Regions from separate parts of the Nonomuraea sp. NPDC050556 genome, predicted to be linked through region 2. Evidence: riboswitches for the same ligand, from Rfam matches in the RefSeq annotation. Region 2 holds a riboswitch; each other region holds the start of a gene.

Region 1 (2,191 bases), on a different contig from region 2:
GATCTGCGTCGGCTCGATGGTCTACCCCACGTTCCTGGTCGACGGAACTGTCGGTGGCATGTGGGACCTTAAGGACGGCACGCTGGTCATGCAGCCCTTCGCCCCTCTTCGCGCCTCCGCGGCGGCTGATCTGGCGGAGGAGGGCGCGCGACTGCTGGCCTTCGCCGGGTTCGAGGGAGGGAGCATCACATGGCAGACGCCCAGCGGCTCTTCGACGACCTAGCCGAGGAGCACCTGGTGAAGCCGGAGGTGAGCATGGGGCGCATCCTGGCCAACGAGGGGCTGACGGTGAACGGCAAGCTCTACGCCTTCTGCTCCAGGGATCGCCTGATCGTGAAGGTGCCCCTGGAGCGGGCGCGCGCCCTGCTTTCCGACGGTACGGCGGAGCCGGTCGAGATGGGCAAGCGGCGGATGAAGGAGTGGGTGGCCTTCACCTCGCCGCAGGAGGAGGAGTGGCGCGCCTTCATGGCCGAGGCCCTCGCCTTCGTCGAGAGCCTCACCAAACGTTAGACCCCTCACGAGGAGAGACCTCTTCTCGGGGTCAGGGTCTTTCTGCCAGGGGTTCTTAGAGCCACTGGGCGGTCGGCCACTGCTCCAGCCGCCAGGCGCTGTCCCAGAAGAGCCACTCGAACTCGGTGGCCTTCACGAACGCCTCGGCCATGGCGTCCGCGTGCTCGGAGGTGGCCAGCCGGTCGGCGATGGCCCGCGCCTGGGTGACGGCCGCCTCGAACTCCGGATCCGCATAGGTCTCGATCCACGCCCGATAGGGATGCTCAGGCGTGCTGCGCGACACCAGCGCCTGTCCGACGTCCTGATAGACCCAGAAACACGGCAACACAGCAGCGACCAGCACCGGATAGGGCGCACTGAGCGCCACAGCCTGCAACCAGGAGGAGTAGGCCAGCGCACTCGGCGAGGTCACCACGCCGGACAGATCCGCCTCGGTCAGACCGTACTGCTCGATGTATCCGGCGTGCAGCGTGCGCTCAGCCGCGATGGCGGCGTGCGCGCTCTGCGCCCAGAACGCCGCCTCGTCGGGATCCTGCGCCCGCACCGCCGCCGTGGCCAGCGCCTTGGCGAACGCCTCCAGGTAGCGGGCGTCCTGGACGATGTAGAAGGCGAACCGCTCCCTGTCGAGGGTGCCGTCGCCGAGGGCGGCGTTGAACGGGTGCTCGTGGATGGCGCGCAGCAGCTTGGCCGTACGGGCCCAGACGTCGTCGGAGAACACGACAGTCCCTTCGCTAGTCCGAACTAGATCAGGTTCAACGGGTGTGATCTCAGCCCTGGACATACCGGGCACCCCGCGTCAGTGGACCACTGTAGCCGTTTCCGATGGGGAGAAAAATTTCTGCGAGTGAATGTCGATCCGCGCGAGCTCCGTCCGACGCGTCTGTGAAAGCACTCGAGAACACCTGGGAGACGCAATGAGCACCGTGATCATGGCCAACGTCGTGTCCGTCGACGGCTTCATCGCCGACGACAACGACCAGCCGGGACCGCTGTTCGACTGGTACTTCAGCGGCGACACCCCGCTCACCGCCGAAGGGTTCGGCAAGGTGTCGGCGGCGTCCGCCGCCTACATCAGGCCGATCTGGGAGAGCGTGGGGGCGATGGTGATCGGGCGGCGGCTGTTCGACATGACGAACGGCTGGGAGGGCAACCCGCCCGTCGGCGGGCACGTGGTCGTCGTCTCGCACCGGCCCAAGCCCGAGGGGTGGCACCCCGAGGCGTCCTACCACTTCGTCGACGACGTGACGAAGGCGGTCGCCAAGGCCAAGGAGCTCGCCGCGGGGGGTACGGTCTCCGTGGCGGCGGGGGAGGTCGGCGGGCAGGCGCTGGAGCTCGGGCTGGTGGACGAGGTGGCGATGGACGTCGTGCCGGTCGTCTTCGGGTCGGGCAAGCGCTACTTCGGGTCGGTCGGCAACGCGCAGCTGCTGCTGGAGGACGCGCACACGGTCGTCCAGGGCGACCGCGTCCTGCACCTGCTGTACAAGGTGCGCCGCTGACATGGCCGCGACCGTCCTTTACATGTCGATGTCCCTCGACGGCTTCGTCGCCGGGCCGAACGAGAGTCTGGAGAACGGGCTGGGTGACGGTGGGGAGCGGCTGCACTCGTGGTTCTCGAACGCCGAGGGTCCTGACCGCGAGGTCGTCGACGAGTCGTTGACCACGGGGTCGGTGCTCGCCGGGC
Region 2 (2,191 bases):
CAGGAAGTAGTCGACGACCAGCACGGCGAACATCGGCACGAACACCGCGCCGATCACGCTCAGGAACGCCGCGTAGGAGTTGACGTTGACGAGCAGCGCCACGCCGATGGTCAGCAGGCCGATGACGAGCGAGAAGATGCGCCGGTCGACGCGCGGCATCAGGTTCTGCAGGGACATCGTCGTGGAGTAGTTGTTGGCGAACGACTGGTCGGTCTCCCTGATCACCAGGATCCCGAAGAACAGCGCCCCCAGCGGAGCGGCGACGAACGGGCCGAACACCGCCGTGCTGTCCGCCGTGACGGCGGCCGCCCCCGCGATGGCCACCGCATAGACGCCCAGCCCCAGGCAGGCGACCTGGGCCAGCGTGTAGCCGCCCACGACGCCGGTGAACGCCGCCCTGCTCGACCTGGAGTGCCTGGCGAAGTCGGCCGCCATGGGCACCCAGGAGACCGACAGCGCGATCACCAGGTCGACGGCCGGCGCGAAGCCGTCCCAGGAGCCGCCGGTCTGCGGGCCGACCTGGGAGAGCAGCGAGTACGCGAACCACGCCATCGCCACGACCACCCCGATCGTGACGTAGCGCCGCAGGATCCTGATGGACCCGAGCGGCCAGATGGTCAGCGCCGTGGTGAGCACCCCGGCGACGACCACCCACACCCCGTACGGCACGGCCGTGCCGAAGATGGCCGTCGCGCCCTTGGAGATCACCCACAGCTCGAACGCGCCCCAGCCCAGCATCTGGATGATGTTGATCACCGTGGGGACGTAGGAGAGCTTCGCGCCGAACAGACCGCGCAGCAGCACCATGGACGGCTGCCCGGTCTGCGTGCCGGGGATGGCGGACAGCCCCACCATCGCGGTGCCGATCAGGCTCCCGACGACGGCAGCCACGAGGGCCGCCGTCAGGGTCAGGGGGGCGTCACCGGTGGGGTTGACCAGCCAGAGGGCGCTGGAGAAGCCGAGGAGGCTGACTCCGAGGTTGGCCCAGAGGGCTCCCTGGTCGAGCACGCCGAGCGCTTTGGGAGGTGCTTCTCCCAGCGTCAGAGGGACTTCCGCGTGCTGGGGGTCATCGACGACATGCGTCATCACACACTCCCTACGCCGGCATTACCCGGACAGGTTCATGCGGTCGGCAACAGCGGTAGTTGCCCTCTCAGCCTGGTTGCCCCAAGCTCCCGCGGTTCTGAAGTTTCGCCCAGGATAATGCCATACGTCGGTTTCTAGGAAGGCGGGCCCTGGCAGCCCATGCGTACCCAGAGTGCCTCGTCCTCGCCCGGGTCGATCATTTCCGGGGCCGCGGAGAGCTGCGCGTGGCCCTCGCTCACCGGGGCGCCGTCGATGACGTACCAGTTGTCCGGCACCGCGGAAGGCTCCTCCTCGCCGTACTCGGTGACGGAGTCGACCGTCACACCGCGCTCCTGGAACAGCCGCTTGACCTCGCCGACGGTCTTGTTGACGAAGTTCACGCAATGCATGACCTCGCCGTCGTCGTGAATGCTGCTGACGACGTCGTACCTCTCGCCAGGCTTCGCGGCGCGGCCGAGGTCCACGGTGGCCTGGCCCTTGAAGTCGACGGGGACCCTGATGCCGAGCGGGCAGCCTCCCGTCTCCTCGCACTCCGGTACGTCGATCGTCTGGATCTCCTCCGGGAGCGAGTTGTCCGGGCGGTAGGCCGTGATCTCCCCCACGTGCCCCGGCGAGGCCGACGTCAGCGTCAGGGTGACGTTGATGCCGCGCGCCCTGAGCTCCGCCTGGATCTGCTCCGAGGAGGCGTTCAGATCCTGGACCGTGATGACGTAGTAGCCGTTCTCCACCGTGATGTCGAGGGCCGCCGCCGGTTGCGGGGTGAGCACTGCCCAGCTCACCGCGGTCACGGCGGCGGCGGCCAGCGCGACGGCCGGCAGCGCGAAGCGCCGGAGGATGCTGGTGCGCCGAGCGGGAGCGGGCATGGCCTGGGGCTCCGCTTCCATTTCCATGATCTCGTGCATCAGCTCGTACGCGCTGGGGGTCAGTCCCGGCCCCGGGTCGGGGGCCAGGGAGGCTACGAGGTTGTCCATGCTCACGAGCTCTCCTTGACGAGTGCGGGGGCGAGGGTGACGGCGCGCGTGCCGTACCTGCTGACGTCGACGTCCGATGCGGCCAGCTCCGCTGCCAGCCGCTTGCGCGCCCGGTGCAGGCGCAGCCGTACGGC
Region 3 (2,191 bases), on a different contig from region 2:
TCCTCCTGGGTGGCGCCGACGACCAGCTCGCCGTCGCCGCGCGGCACGAGGTAGACGGACGCGCCGTGCACGGTGCCCCTGACGCAGCGGGTGAGCAGGGGGGTGGGGGAGTGGAGGCGCATGATCTGCCCCTTGACCGGGCGCACGGGGACGCCCGCCAGCTCGCCGCTCCACACCCCCGCCGCGAGGATCACCCGGTCCGCTTCGAGGACTTCCTGGTACGGCCCGGCCTCACGCGGCGCCAGCCGTACCCCCTTGACGGCCTCGCCCTCGCGCAGGAGCTCGGTCGCGCGCGCCCGGATCACGGGCACCCGCAGCTTTGACAGGGCGGCCAGGAGGGCTGTGGTGACGCGTCTGGGGTCCACCCAGGCGTCCTGGGGCGCCAGGAGGCCGCCGCGCACCGACGGGGCCAGCATGGGCTCCAGGCGGCGGCACTCGCGCCCGGTGAGCCGCTCGACCGGCAGGCCGAGCTTGTCCATGAAGGCGGCCAGCTCGTCCAGCGCCGCCAGATCATCGGTCCCGAACGCCACGTCGAGCGTCCCGTCGACCCGGTAGTCGAGCTCGACCCCCGACTCCGCGAGCAGTTCCGCCGCGAAGGACGGCCAGCGGCGCAGCGACGCGAGCCCCAGCCGGAGCAGAGGCTCCTCCGTGTATGTGACCTCGCTCACCGGAGCCAGCATCCCCGCGGCGGCGTGCGAGGCGCCAGAAGCCGGTGCGGGGTCGACCACGGTGACCGTACGGCCCGCACGGGCGAGCCGCCAGGCGATCGACAGCCCGACGACGCCACCGCCCACGACCAGGTCCATTTCCGCTCCCTTCGCCGGCATGATCCGGATCAGGTGTCTTGCGGTCGAAGGCCCGTGACAGCCTTCCTCTCAGCCCGGTCAGGCCGGACTCCCGCGCGTCTTACGCCCCCAGCCTACCGCTGCGGGAAAGCGCACTTTAGGGTCGTGGGCGTGAATCATGTCGTAGTGGTAGGCGCAGGGCTTGCAGGGGTACGGAGTGTCGAGGCGCTGAGGGGACGCGGGTTCCCCGGCAGGATCACGCTGGTGGGCGAGGAGCGCCACCGGCCCTACGACCGCCCGCCGCTGTCCAAGGCGGTGCTGCTCGGCAAGACCGACCAGTCCTACGTGGACGTCGACCTGGACGCGCTGGAGGTCGACTTCAGGCCTGGCGTCTCGGCCAAGGGCCTGCGCGAGGGCGTGCTGGAGACCACCGAGGGCGAGTTCACCTACGACGGCCTGGTCATCGCGACCGGCGCGGAACCCATCAAGCTGCCGGGCGACGGCATGCAGCACGTGCTGCGCACCATCGACGACGCGCTCACCCTGCGCGCCGTCTTCGTCCGCGGCGCCCGCGTGGCGATCATCGGCGCGGGCTGGATCGGCGCGGAGGTCGCCACGGCCGCCCTGCGCGCCGGATGCCACGTGACCGTCATCGAGGCGGGCTCCGCCCCGCTGGCGCACGCCATCGGCCCCGAGGTCGGCTCCCGCACCGCCGCCTTCTACGAGGGCATCGACCTGCGCCTGGACACCATGGTCGGCTCCGTCGACGAGGGCGGCGTGCAGCTGCTCGACGGCTCGTTCGTCGACGCGGACGTGGTCGTCACCGGCATCGGCGTCCGCCCCACCGTCGAATGGCTCGCCGGATCCGACATCGACCTGCACAACGGCGTCGTCACCGACGAGCACCTGCGCACCTCCCTGCCCGGCGTGCTCGCCGTCGGCGACTGCGCCGCGTGGTGGTCGCGCCGCTACCGGACCCGCCTGCGCGTCGAGCACTGGGACACCGCGCTCAGCGCCCCCGAGATCGCCGCAGCGACCCTGCTCGGCGAGGAGGGCGTCTACGACCCGGTGCCGTACTTCTGGTCGGAGCAGTTCGGGCACATGGTCCAGTACGCGGGACACCACGCGGGAGCCCGCATGATCAACCGCGGCGGGCCCGACGGCAAGTGGTCCGTGTGCTGGCTCACCGACGACGACCGGCTGGCCGCCGTCCTCACCGTCGACCGCCCGCGCGACCTCGTCCAGGGGCGCAGGATCGTCGAGGCGGGACAGCGCCTCGACCCCTCTCGCCTGGTCGATCCCGACGTTCCTCTACGAGACTGTGTTGTTTGAGCAAGCACGGCATGTGGTAGTTGTGGTTTCGTGACGCTTTCTGTTGCACAGATCGACCGGGAGACCGACCAGCT

Evidence for each region. Region 2 has a riboswitch for thiamine pyrophosphate ahead of ACIBG8_RS44625 (purine-cytosine permease family protein). Riboswitches for the same ligand answer to the same signal wherever they lie in the genome.
Region 1: it holds a riboswitch for thiamine pyrophosphate, as region 2 does, so the genes downstream of both, tenA (thiaminase II) here and ACIBG8_RS44625 (purine-cytosine permease family protein) in region 2, are expected to answer to the same signal.
Region 3: it holds a riboswitch for thiamine pyrophosphate, as region 2 does, so the genes downstream of both, thiO (glycine oxidase ThiO) here and ACIBG8_RS44625 (purine-cytosine permease family protein) in region 2, are expected to answer to the same signal.

Annotation. Positions count from the first base shown of each region.
Region 1 covers NZ_JBITGU010000001.1:452,257-454,447, forward strand. Annotated here, with positions in the region: gene ACIBG8_RS02260 (winged helix DNA-binding domain-containing protein) at 1-223, shown strand, start outside; gene ACIBG8_RS02265 (hypothetical protein) at 190-510, shown strand; gene tenA (thiaminase II) at 566-1,228, opposite strand; TPP riboswitch at 1,216-1,314, opposite strand; gene ACIBG8_RS02275 (dihydrofolate reductase family protein) at 1,425-2,006, shown strand; gene ACIBG8_RS02280 (dihydrofolate reductase family protein) at 2,008-2,191, shown strand, end outside.
Region 2 covers NZ_JBITGU010000005.1:482,286-484,476, forward strand. Annotated here, with positions in the region: gene ACIBG8_RS44625 (purine-cytosine permease family protein) at 1-1,086, opposite strand, end outside; TPP riboswitch at 1,076-1,189, opposite strand; gene ACIBG8_RS44630 (hypothetical protein) at 1,221-2,057, opposite strand; gene ACIBG8_RS44635 (RNA polymerase sigma factor) at 2,060-2,191, opposite strand, start outside.
Region 3 covers NZ_JBITGU010000001.1:3,669,665-3,671,855, reverse strand. Annotated here, with positions in the region: gene thiO (glycine oxidase ThiO) at 1-806, opposite strand, end outside; TPP riboswitch at 796-911, opposite strand; gene ACIBG8_RS17370 (NAD(P)/FAD-dependent oxidoreductase) at 957-2,117, shown strand; gene ACIBG8_RS17365 (Rv2175c family DNA-binding protein) at 2,148-2,191, shown strand, end outside.